DNA from 3 places in the Kribbella sp. NPDC003557 genome. Region 3 is predicted to be linked to each of the others. Evidence: riboswitches for the same ligand, from Rfam matches in the RefSeq annotation. Region 3 holds a riboswitch; each other region holds the start of a gene.

Region 1 (3,987 bases), on a different contig from region 3:
ACGAGGTGTTCCTGCTGTCCCGGGTGCACGAGGCCTGGATCGCGACCCGGGACAGCCACCGCGCGGTGGCGATCGGGATCGGCGCGACGGCGCGGGTGATCACCACCGCGGCCGCGATCATGGTCGTGGTCTTCCTGAGCTTCGTCCTGGACGACGACCCGACGGTGAAGATGCTGGCGGTCGGCATGGCCGTGGCCGTCCTGATCGACGCCAGCATCGTCAGGATGATCCTGGTCCCGTCCGTGATGACACTGCTCGGCCCGCGGGCCTGGTGGCTGCCGCGCTGGCTGGACCGCATCGTGCCCGACATCCAGCTCGAGGGCGGGCCGCCGCCGGCACCCCCGGCCCCCAGGGAGAAGGTCGGCTCGGCCCCCTGATCAGTGCCGTGATCAATGGCGGAACAGCCGTACGCCGGTCGGGGACCAGGTGATCCCGGCCGCCGTACAGGCTGCCGCGACCTCGGGTGAGCGGATCGAACCGGCCGGCTCGGCGATCTGCGCGACGCCGTAGCGCTGGGCCTCCACCACGTTGTCGGTGAACGGCAACGCGCCGTCGGAGACCATCGACACGCCGGTCAGCGGATCGGCCGAGTGGCGGGCCCACCACAGCGTCGCCTTCTCGCCGGCGAGGCGGGTGCAGTCCACCCGTGACTGCTGCCCGGCGCCGACCCCGATCGTCATCCCGTCCTTCACGAACACGACGGTGTTGGACTGGGTGTACCGGGCGACGATCATGCCCAGCAGCAGATCACGCGCGGCGGCGTCCGGCACCTCGTCGGCCAGCAGGTCCCGGGTCAACGGCCGTGCGTCGCGCGTCTGCGACAGCCGGACCCCGAACAGCTCGCGGACCTCCTCCGCGGGCGGTTCGAAAGCCGGGTCGACCTCCAGCACGAGGTAGGTCCCGCGCTTCTTCGCGGCCAGGATCTCGACGACGCCCTCGTCGTACCCGGGCGCGATGATCCCGTCCGACACGACCCGTTTCAGCACCGCGGCCAGCTCGAGGTCGACCGGATGCGAGACCGCCACGAAGTCGCCGTACGACGACTTCGGGTCGGCGTCGCGGGCCCGGGTGTATGCCTCCGCCGCCGTCTCGCCGATGGCTGCGCCGGCGGGGGAGACGTGCTTGTACGACGCAGCGGCCGGCTTTCCGAGCGTGTGCGCGGCCTCCCGCACCAGTTGCCAGCCGGTCAGGGCGTCGAGGATGTTGATGTACGACGGTTCGCCGGCGACGACCGTGAACGGCGGGTGCTCGAGCGTCGCCGTCTGATGAGGGTTCGTTCCGTACCGCAGGCGCATCGGGACCTCCGAGTCGATCGGAGGCGCCCAGGCGGACGACGCCCTGTACTTTCGCTCCCTGGTGGTGATCCACCCTCGCCAGTCGCGGTACGGCCAGACTACTTCGTGGCCCGGACGACCAGCAGCGCCGCGTCCGCGGTGAGCGGCTGCCCGTGCCACCCGCTGTCGATCGTCACGTCGGTGAATCCGGCCTGCAGCAGGTCGGTCGTGATCTCCTCGGCCGACCGGAAGTACAAGACGTTGCGGTAGACCGCGTCGTGGCCGTCCGGGAACACGTTGTGCGCGTCGAACACCACCCGCCCGCCGGCGATCTCGATCAGCTCGAGCCATTCCTTCAGATGTCCGAACGCCGTGTCGCGTTCGCCGTACGTCGCCTCGCTGGTCCACTGCGCCCACGCGCGGGCCGCCGGGTTGCGCGACTCGAACGCGAACATCCCGCCGGGACGCAGCGCGGCGGCGAGGGCGGTCGCCGCGGCCCGGTGGTCCGCGACGTGCATCATCGTGTTGCCGCTGCTGACGACGAGATCGGCGTCGCCCGCGGGCTCCACCACCCGGTGGTCGCCGTCGATCCAGGTGACCGCGTCGGCGCCCGGCTGCCGGCGCGCGTAGCCGAGCATCGTCGGGCTCGGGTCGATGCCGATCACCGCCCGGCCCGGTGTGGCCAGGGAGCGGGTCAGCATGCCGGTGCCGCAGCCGAAGTCGATGACCTTCGTCGCACCCTCGGCCAGCGCCCGGTAGTACGCGTGGTCGTCGCCGGGCGGGTTGTCCAGGTCGTAGAGATGCACCAGCTGCTCGTCGCCGTACGGATCGTCAGTCACCTTTCGCATGCTAGGTCCTGCCGCGGACCAGGCAGTTGGGGAGCCGGTGCGGGGGACGAGTTCCGCACCGGCTCGATCAGGGGATCAGACCGCGGACACCCAGGCGTAGATGTCGGCGGGGCGACCGGCGCTCTCGGCGTGCTGCGGATCGAACGGCCCGTGCTTGCGCACCTCGTTGTCCGAGTTGCCCTCGACCGTGGTGATCCTCCCGTCGGTGCCGACGGCAACGACCACGCCGGTGTGCACGCTGGTGTCGGTGTTGTCGGGACCGGTGCCGTAGAGCACGATGTCGCCCGGCTGCATCCCGGTGTCGCCGTCGTGGGTGCGGCTCTTGCCCTGGCCCCACGTGTAGATGTCGCCGGTGAAGCCGTAGTTGGGGATGTCGATGCCGGCCTGCCGCCAGGTCCAGGTGGCGAAGTGCGCGCACCAGGCCTCGCACGGTCCGTACGGATTGCAGTTGCTGCCCGGCGGCGTCTCCTGCTGGCCGATCTCGCCGTTGGCGGCGTTCACGATGGTCGTCCGGGTGTCGGCCGCGGTGGCGGTCAGCGACAGTGATCCGCAGAGGGCGACGAGAACTGCCGCCACGAGCAGTCGTACCGAGAGGCGCATGGGTCACTCCGATCTGGAGAGGGGGCGGTGGAAACCTTCGTGCGCGCATCCTCAGTATGTGACTGATTTACCTCACAGAGCCATTGCGGCGGCATCAAGTTACCGACACGCTGTTCGTAAGACGGCCGTCCCAGATACTGGGACGTGGGCGGGTCCAACTTGACCCGGTCGCCGGGTGTCGGCGAATAATGCCTACATGCGATCGATTCTCCTCGTACTTGTGCGGCGCGCCGACTGACGCGACCACTGAGTCGAGCGCGCCCCTTCAGCCAACCCGGCGGAAGGGGTTTTTTGTTGCCAATGCGACTATCCGTGACCCGGAAGCGCAGTGACAACGGCCACAAGCGAGGATGGATCGGTCGCGAGCAGTGCAGCTTTTTTAGGCAAAACAGCGTGACTGACTGAGGGAAGGCACTCATGAGTGAGCAGCTGACCGGGGCACAGGCTCTGATCCGCGCACTGGAACATGCCGGGGTCGACACCGTCTTCGGCATCCCGGGCGGCGCGATCCTCCCGGCGTACGACCCGATGCTCGACTCGACCCAGATCCGCCACATCCTGGTACGTCACGAGCAGGGCGCCGGCCACGCCGCCCAGGGGTACGCCGCGGCGTCCGGCAAGGTCGGCGTCTGCATGGCCACCTCCGGGCCGGGCGCCACGAACCTGGTGACCCCGATCGCCGACGCGTACATGGACTCGGTGCCGCTGGTGGCGATCACCGGTCAGGTCGCGAGCGCCGCGATCGGCACGGACGCCTTCCAGGAGGCCGACATCCGCGGCATCACGATGCCGATCACCAAGCACAACTTCCTGGTCAACGACCCGGACGAGATCGCCACCACGATCGCCGAGGCCTTCCACATCGCCTCCACCGGCCGGCCCGGCCCGGTGCTGGTCGACGTGACCAAGGACGCGATGCAGACCAAGGGCGTCGACTTCCAGTGGCCGACCGAGCTGTCGCTGCCCGGCTACCGGCCGGTGACCCGCCCGCACCCGAAGCAGGTGCGGGAGGCGGCCCGCCTGATCGCCGCGGCCGAGAAGCCCGTGCTGTACGTCGGCGGCGGCGTGATCCGCGCGCAGGCCAGTGTCGAGCTCAAGGACCTCGCCGAGCTGCTCGGCATCCCCGTCGTCACCACGCTGATGGCCCGCGGCGCCCTGCCGGACACCCACGAGCTGCACTTCGGGATGCCCGGGATGCACGGCTCGGTGTCCGCCGTCGGCGCGCTGCAGCGGTCCGACCTGCTGATCTGCCTGGGCGCCCGGTT
Region 2 (3,987 bases), on a different contig from region 3:
CGTCGCCAACAGCATCGGCATGCCGCTCGGCCCGATCGTCGGCGGCCTGCTGCTCGACCACGCCGGCTGGCAGTGGATCTTCGTCATCAACGTGCCGATCGCGTTCCTCGCCGCGCTCGCCGTCACGCTGCTCGTCCCGGAGAGCCGCAGCGCGAACAGTCCGGCCATCGACTGGCCCGGCATCGTCTTGTCCAGTGCGGGTCTGGCCGCTCTGGTGTACGGCGTGACCAAGGCCGGCGAGACGTCCTGGGGTGACAGCGTGACCGTCGTCTTCCTCGGGCTGGCCGTCGTGCTGATCGCCGGATTCCTGCTCTGGCAGCGGCGGGCGACCGGGCCGCTGATCGAGCTGCGGCTGTTCAGCGAGCGGGTCTTCACCGGCGGCGCCGTGCTGCTGACGGTGTCGGTGTTCGCGATCTTCGGGTTGCTGTTCACGATGCCGCAGTACTTCCAGGGCATCAACGGGTCCGACGCGCTGCACACCGGGCTGAAGCTGCTGCCGTTCATCGGCGGTATGACGGTCGGCGCCAAGCTGGCCGAACCGGTCGAGGCCCGCGCCGGCACGCGGCTCGTGGTGATGACCGGTTTCGCGGTCATGGCCGTCGGCTTCGTGCTCGGCGCCTTCACCGACCTCGGCACCGGGTACGGCTACACCGCGATCTGGTTCGCCGTGGTCGGGTTCGGCCTCGGGTGCTCGATGCCGCAGGCAATGAACGCGGCGCTCGGCGTCCTCGACCCGGAGCGGGCCGGCACCGGATCGGGCCTGCTGCAGGCGTTCCGCCAGGTCGGCGGCACGGTCGGGGTCGCCGTACTGGGCACAGTCCTGAACTCGGTCTACCGGAACAACGTGGACACGACGGGTCTCCCGGCGCAGGCCGCGGACGCGGTCGAGAAGAGCCTCGGCGGCGGACTCGCGGTGGCCGCGAAGACCGGGTCAGCCGACCTCGCGAACACCGTGCGGGACGCCTTCCTCACCAGCCTGAACACCACGATGTGGGTCTCCGCCGCCATCGCCGTCGCCGGCGCCGTCCTCGCGGCCGTCCTGATGCCGAAGCGCGCCGCAAAGCCCTCGCAGGACGTGCTGATGGGAGTGCAGGACTCCTGACCACAAGACACAGCGCCCGCTCCTTCGGGGGAGCGGGCGCTGCTTCGTGTGTCAGCTGAGCTCGAGGCCCGGGTACAGCGGGAACTTGTCGAGCATCTCGGCCGAGGCGGCCTTGGTCTTGTCGGCGACGCCGTCGGCCAGGACGTACTTCGCCTTGGACGGCGCGCCCGCGGACGTGGTCGTCGGCGTCGTCGCGGACAGCACGTCGACGATCAGCTCGGCGACCCGGTCGAACTCGTCGGCGCCGAAGCCGCGGGTGGTCAGCGCCGGCGTACCGATCCGGACGCCGGAGGTGTACCAGGCGCCGTTCGGGTCGCGCGGGACCGCGTTGCGGTTGGTGACGATACCCGCGTCGAGCAGCGCCGACTCGGCCTGCCGGCCGGTGATGCCGTACGACGAGACGTCGAGGAGGACCAGGTGGTTCTCGGTGCCGTCGGTGACCAGCTTCACGCCGCGCTTCATCAGACCCTCGGCGAGCGTGACCGCGTTGTCGGCGACGGCCTGCGCGTACTGCTGGAACGAGGGCTGCCGCGCCTCGGCCAGCGCCACGGCCTTCGCGGCCATCGTCTGGCTGAGCGGACCGCCGAGGACCATCGGGCAGCCGCGGTCGACCGAATCGGCGTACTCCGGCTGGCACAGGACCATGCCGCCGCGCGGACCGCGCAGCGACTTGTGGGTCGTGGTCGTCGTGACGTGCGCGTGCGGGACCGGGTCGAAGTCGCCGGTGAACACCTTGCCCGCGACCAGGCCGGCGAAGTGCGCCATGTCGACCATCAGGGTCGCGCCGACCTCGTCGGCGATCTCGCGCATCTTCGCGAAGTTCACCTTCCGCGGGTACGCCGAGTAGCCGGCGATCAGGATCAGCGGCTTGAACTCGCGGGCCTTGCGGGCCACCTCGTCGTAGTCCAGCAGCCCGGTCTCCGGGTCGGTGCCGTAGGAGTGCTGGTTGAACATCTTGCCGGAGATGTTCGGCCGGAAGCCGTGCGTCAGGTGACCGCCCGCGTCCAGCGACATGCCGAGCATCTTCTGGTCGCCGAGCGCCTTGCGGAGCTTGGTCCAGTCGTCCTCGGTCAGGTCGTTGACGTGCTTCGCGCCCGCCTCGGCCAGCGCCGGGGACTCGATCCGCTGGGCCAGGATCGCCCAGAACGCGACCAGGTTCGCGTCGATGCCGGAGTGCGGCTGGACGTAGGCGTGCGGGGCGCCGAACAGGGCCCGGGCGTGGTCGGCCGCGGTCTGCTCGACGGTGTCGACGTTCTGGCAGCCGGCGTAGAAGCGGTGCCCGATGGTGCCCTCGGCGTACTTGTCCGACAGCCAGTTGCCCATCGTGAGCAAGGTGGCGGGGGAGGCGTAGTTCTCACTCGCGATCAGCTTCAGCGAGGACCGCTGGTCGGCCAGCTCGGCCCTGATGGCGCCGGCGATGGTGGGCTCCACCGCGGCGATCACCTGCAGCGCGTTGTTGTACGCGGCCGACGCGGCGGCGGCGTCGAAAGGTTGAGTCATCGTTGTCTCTCCTGCGGTTGCAGTGGGTCGCCGGCACCCAGGCGCACGGTGCCCGCGTTCTTCGCTCCCCGGTGGTTCTCCACCTAGCGCGCCAGTCGCGACTGCCCTAAAGAAAAGGCATAGTCACCCTATCGCGCGGTCGACGATCTGCTGGAACGGCGTCGTCCTCGGCAGCGTGCCGAACACCCCACCCCAGTCCTTGGCCAGCCGGGACGCCACGAACGCGTCCGCGACCTCGGGCGTCGAGTGCCGGATCAGCAGGGAGGCTTGCAGGCACAGGGCCATCAGCGCGGCCAGCCGCCGCGCGCCGGCTTCGGCGTTCTCGATGTCAGCAAGCGCTTGCAGTACGTCGTTCACCGCCGCGTCCAGCCGCTGGTCCGCACCCTGTACGGCGGCCATCTCGGTCAGCCACGCGTCGAGCGACTCGGGCCTGCGCAGCGCCCGCAGGACGTCGAGGGCGTTCACGTTCCCCGACCCCTCCCAGATCGAGTTCAGCGGCGACTCCCGGTAGAGCAGCGGCAAGCCCGACTCCTCGACGTACCCGTTCCCGCCGAGACACTCGAGCGCCTCCGCCACCATGAACGGCGTCCGCTTACACACCCAGAACTTCGCGAGCGGCAGAGCGATCCGCCGAAAGGCCGCCTGCTGTGCGGCGCCGCCGGTCGCAGCGTCCACGGCCGCCGCCAACCGCATTCCCAGGGCCGTTGCTGCCTCGCTCTCGATGGCGAGATCCGCGAGCACGTTCTGCATCGCGGGCTTGTCCGCCAGCAACCCACCGAACGCCGACCGATGCCGCGTGTGCCAGACGGCCTCCACGAGCGCCCGCCGCTGCAGCGCGGCCGACCCCAGCACACAGTCCAGCCGCGTCGCCGCCACCATCTCGATGATCGTCCGCACCCCGGCGCCCTCGTCACCCAGCCGGTACCCGATGGTGCCGTGGAACTCGACCTCCGACGACGCGTTCGAGCGGTTCCCGAGCTTGTCCTTCAACCGCTGCAGCGCGAACGGGTTCCGGTTGCCATCGGCAAGAACCCGCGGTACGACGAAGCAGCTCAGCCCGTCCGGCGCCTGCGCCAGGACCAGGAACACGTCCACCTGCGGCGCCGAGCAGAACCACTTGTGCCCGTTCAGCTGGTACACGTCCCCGGCCGGCGTCGCGGTGGTGAGGTTCGCCCGGACGTCGGAGCCGCCCTGCTTCTCGGTCATGCCCATCCCGGCCAGCACACCGCGCTTCGCCCCGACCGGCAGCCGCCGGACGTCGTACTCGGTCGACGCGAGCTGCGGGATCCACTCCTTGGCGAGCTGCTCGTCCGCCCTGAGCGCCGGCACCGCGGCGTACGTCATCGAGATCGGGCAGCCGTGCCCCGGCTCGACCTGCGACCACA
Region 3 (3,987 bases):
CGGACATGCTCCGGCGGATCTTCCCGGTGGTCGGCGTGGTCACCGCGGACGGTTACCGGCGGCTGCCGGAGGACGAGGTGGCGACGCTCGTCGACGCGGCCTGGAGCCAGCGGCACCAGCGCCCCGACGGCCCGGCCTCGGCGTCCCTGACCTGACCTTGACCCCGATCAACTGACGAGGACGACACCTTCGATGAGCGTTCCCTTCTACGTCTCGCCCGAGCAGCTGATGCGGGACCGGGCGGACTTCGCCCGCAAAGGCATCGCCAAGGGCCGCAGCGCGATCGCGCTGCAATATGCCGACGGCATCCTGTTCGTCGCGGAGAACCGGTCGCCCGCGCTGCACAAGGTGGCCGAGATCTACGACCGGATGGCTTTCGCCGCCGTCGGGCGCTACAACGAGTTCGAGAACCTGCGGATCGCCGGCGTCCGGCTCGCCGACATGCGGGGGTACTCCTACGACCGGCGCGACGTCACCGGCCGGGCGCTGGCCAACGCCTACGCCCAGACCCTCGGCGCGATCTTCTCCTCCGGCGGCGAGAAGCCGCTCGAGGTCGAGATCCTGGTCGCCGAGATCGGCACCAGCGCGGCCGAGGACCAGATCTACCGGCTCACGTACGACGGCTCCATCGCCGACGTCCGTGGGTACGCCGTGATGGGCGGCCCGGCCGACCAGGTCGCGGACTACGTCGGCGAGCACTACACCGAGGGCATCTCGCTGGCCGGCGCGCTCCGGCTCGCGGTGGACGCGCTCGGCCACGACGGCACCGAGGTCCGGGAGCTGACGCCGGACCAGCTCGAGGTCGCGGTCCTGGACCGCACCCGGTCCCAGGTGCGCAAGTTCAAGCGGATGTCCGAGGAGACGCTGGCCGGCATCCTGAGCGAGTCCCGTCCGGCCGAGGCGCCGACGGAGCCCGCCGAGGGCGAGGGCAAGTCCGAGGCGTCAGGGGAGTCGTCGACCGACGAAGCTCCGACCGCCCCGCCGGAGGACGACGCACCGGTCGCACCGCCGGAGGATCCCGACACCGACCGTCCCCTGTGACGGACCAGCTCGACGACGCAGCCGCCACCGACGAGGTGGCGGCTGCGCCGTCTGACGGCCGGTCGGCCGGCGCCGTCGCGGCGCCTCCGGGAGAGTTCCGGGATGGGGACCCCGGGCCGTGGGTGCTCGTGGGGGAGGAGCCTGGCTTCAACCGGTTCCTGAGTGTGAGCCTCCGGCGGTACCGGCTGCCGGACGGGCGCGAGGTCGACTGGGACGTCCTCGGCCCGAAGTCCGCCGACGGGATCACCGCAGGTGTGACCGTGCTGCCGTTGACACCCGAGGGCCGGATCGTCACGATCCGGATGTTCCGGGCCGGTCCCGATGCCGTGGTCACGAATCTGCCCGGCGGCCTGGTCGAGCCCGGCGAGGACGTCGCCCTCGCAGGTGCACGGGAGCTCGAGGAGGAGACCGGTTACACCTGCGAGACGCTCGACGTGGTCGGCTGGCAGTGGTCCGGCGCCTCCTCGACGTACCGCAAGTACGTCGCGATCGCACGGCTGCCGCCCGGACGGGAAGCAGCAGCTGGACGAGACCGAGGACTGTGTCCCGGTGGAGCTGACCGTGGACGCGTTCCGTGCCGAGCTGCGCACTCCGGGTGCGATGACTGGAATTGATGCCGCCTATCTGGCGTTGGACCACGCAGGCTTGCTCTAGCACATCTGCGGAGGACAACGATATGAGCGACTGGAACGCGAACGTCATCACGGAGTTCCGGACGAACGACGGCAAGGTCGGAGGCCAGTTCGAGGGCGCTCCGATGGTGCTGCTGCACCACTACGGCCGCAAGAGCGGACAGGAGTACGTCGCCCCGACGATGTACCTGGCCGACGAGACCGACCCGAGTGTCATCTACGTCTTCGCCAGCAAGGGCGGAGCCCCCACCAACCCGGAGTGGTACCGCAACCTCGTCGCGGCCGGTAAGGGCACCGTCGAGGTCGGCACCGAGACGTACGAGGTCGTCGTCAGCGAGGTGACCGGCGCCGAGCGCGACCGCATCTACGCCGAGCAGGCCCGACGCTACCCGGGCTTCGCCGACTACGAACGCAAGACCGCCGGGATCCGCACCATCCCGGTCCTCGCGCTGAAGCGCGCCTGAGCGCTCGGTATCCTGACAGCGGACCGCGACTGGCGCTGAGGTGGACGACCACCGGGGAACGGTCTGCCATCCGGCTTCGCCGCGCGCCTGGGCACCTTCGAACGCAGAGGAGTGCTTCAGATGACCGCTGATCTGATGATCGGGACCGATCTCGCGGCCGGGATGGTCGCCAAGGCCGCCGACCGCGCCCGCGTCGTGCAGGAGCAGTACGGCGTGCAGCCGTGCCTGGCGACCGTCCTGGTCGGTGACGACCCGGCGTCGGCGACCTACGTGCGGATGAAGCAGAACCGGTCGAAGAAGGCCGGGATCGCTTCGCGCAGCGTCGTGCTGCCGGCCGCGACGACCACCGAGGAACTCGTCGCGGAGATCACCAAACTGTCCGACGACCCGGCCGTGCACGGGATCCTGCTGCAGCATCCGGTGCCGGCACAGATCGACGAGCGGGCCGCCTTCGAGGCGATCGACCCGGCGAAGGACGTCGACGGCGTGACGATGCGCTCGTTCGCGGCGATGGCGTTCAATGACACCAGGGACCCCGGCTTCCGGTCCGCGACGCCCGGCGGGATCATGCGGCTGCTGGCGGCGTACGACGTACCGCTCGAAGGGGCGCACGCGGTCGTCATCGGCCGCAGCCCGATCCTCGGCAAGCCGGCCGGCATGTTGCTGCTGGCATCGAACGCGACCGTCACGTACGCGCACTCCCGGACCCGCGACCTGCCGGACCTGGTCCGGACCGCCGACGTCCTGATCGCGGCCGTCGGCAAGGCGGAGTTCGTCCGCGGCGACTGGCTGAAGCCGGGCGCGGTGGTGGTCGACGCCGGATACAACGAGGGCAACGTCGGCGACGTGCACTTCGCGGAGGCGGCCGAGGTCGCCCGGCTGATCACGCCGGTCCCGGGCGGGGTCGGGCCGATGACGATCGCCCTGCTGCTGGAGCAGACGGTCGACGCCGCCGAGGCGCAGCTGGGTTAGCGGTCGCAGCCGCCGTCCTTGTCCGGACGGGAGTGCGGCCGGGCGATGTCGTCGATGCCCTTGTAGGCGTACGGATCGGTGCCGGCGACCATCACGATGTCGCGGTAGTCGTGCTTGCCGACGTGGACGCCGTCCGGCACGGACTGCCAGGGCAGCAGCGACTCCGCGCTCATGTAGTGGTTGGCGAGCGCGCGGCGGAGTCCGTGCCGGCCGGTGTTCGGCAGTGATCGGTGCAAGAGGTAGCCGTTGAAGATCACCGCCGATCCTGCCGGTACTTCGACCGGTACGGCGTCGTCGTCGGAGTACGGGAAGTCGAACGCCTCCACCGTGCAGTCGAAGCGGAGGTCGTCCTGCTCCCGGTCGGGATAGATGACGCCGCGTTGATGCGAGCCGGGCAGCACCCAGAGGCAGCCGTTCTCCACCGTCGCGTCGTCGAGCGCGATCCAGGCGGCGGTCAGCGACCGGTCCCTGGTCGGGATGAAGAACTCGTCCTGGTGCCACGCCTGGCCCGGCTTGCCCTCGGGCTTGATGAACAGCATCGACTGCATCGCCTTCACGTTCGGCCCGATCAGAGCGGTGAGCGCCTCGACCACGCTGGGGGCGTGAAGTGCGGCAAGGGCCGCGTCGGACACCTTGTGCGGATGGTGGATGCACAAGAACCTGCGCAGGACATCGTCTGTGGGCTCGGCGTCTGTGGGTCGGGCGGCCGGAACGCCGCCGACGGCGCCGAGGTCACCGCGGCACAGTTGCTCGGCCGCGGTGTGGAGATCGGTCACCTGGCCGGGTGACAACGCCTGATCGAGGACGACGAAGCCGTCCCGGCGGTAGGACTCGATCAGCTCGTCGGTGACCGCGTCGAAGCGACGTACGCGGGTGGC

The links. Region 3 has a riboswitch for ZMP and ZTP ahead of ABZW60_RS25230 (tetrahydrofolate dehydrogenase/cyclohydrolase catalytic domain-containing protein). Riboswitches for the same ligand answer to the same signal wherever they lie in the genome.
Region 1: it holds a riboswitch for ZMP and ZTP, as region 3 does, so the genes downstream of both, ABZW60_RS32375 (5-aminoimidazole-4-carboxamide ribonucleotide transformylase) here and ABZW60_RS25230 (tetrahydrofolate dehydrogenase/cyclohydrolase catalytic domain-containing protein) in region 3, are expected to answer to the same signal.
Region 2: it holds a riboswitch for ZMP and ZTP, as region 3 does, so the genes downstream of both, ABZW60_RS20945 (glycine hydroxymethyltransferase) here and ABZW60_RS25230 (tetrahydrofolate dehydrogenase/cyclohydrolase catalytic domain-containing protein) in region 3, are expected to answer to the same signal.

Annotation. Positions count from the first base shown of each region.
Region 1 is NZ_JBEXMY010000008.1:184,187-188,173, forward strand. Features, by position in the region: gene ABZW60_RS32370 (MMPL family transporter) at 1-377, shown strand, start outside; gene ABZW60_RS32375 (5-aminoimidazole-4-carboxamide ribonucleotide transformylase) at 390-1,295, opposite strand; ZMP/ZTP riboswitch at 1,314-1,388, opposite strand; gene ABZW60_RS32380 (class I SAM-dependent methyltransferase) at 1,394-2,122, opposite strand; gene ABZW60_RS32385 (CHAP domain-containing protein) at 2,198-2,722, opposite strand; gene ABZW60_RS32390 (acetolactate synthase large subunit) at 3,140-3,987, shown strand, end outside.
Region 2 is NZ_JBEXMY010000005.1:59,571-63,557, reverse strand. Features, by position in the region: gene ABZW60_RS20950 (DHA2 family efflux MFS transporter permease subunit) at 1-1,102, shown strand, start outside; gene ABZW60_RS20945 (glycine hydroxymethyltransferase) at 1,154-2,602, opposite strand; ZMP/ZTP riboswitch at 2,631-2,711, opposite strand; gene ABZW60_RS20940 (acyl-CoA dehydrogenase family protein) at 2,726-3,987, opposite strand, start outside.
Region 3 is NZ_JBEXMY010000006.1:114,118-118,104, forward strand. Features, by position in the region: gene prcB (proteasome subunit beta) at 1-155, shown strand, start outside; gene prcA (proteasome subunit alpha) at 193-1,041, shown strand; gene ABZW60_RS25220 (NUDIX hydrolase) at 1,038-1,655, shown strand; gene ABZW60_RS25225 (nitroreductase family deazaflavin-dependent oxidoreductase) at 1,718-2,137, shown strand; ZMP/ZTP riboswitch at 2,153-2,237, shown strand; gene ABZW60_RS25230 (tetrahydrofolate dehydrogenase/cyclohydrolase catalytic domain-containing protein) at 2,258-3,109, shown strand; gene ABZW60_RS25235 (phytanoyl-CoA dioxygenase family protein) at 3,106-3,987, opposite strand, start outside.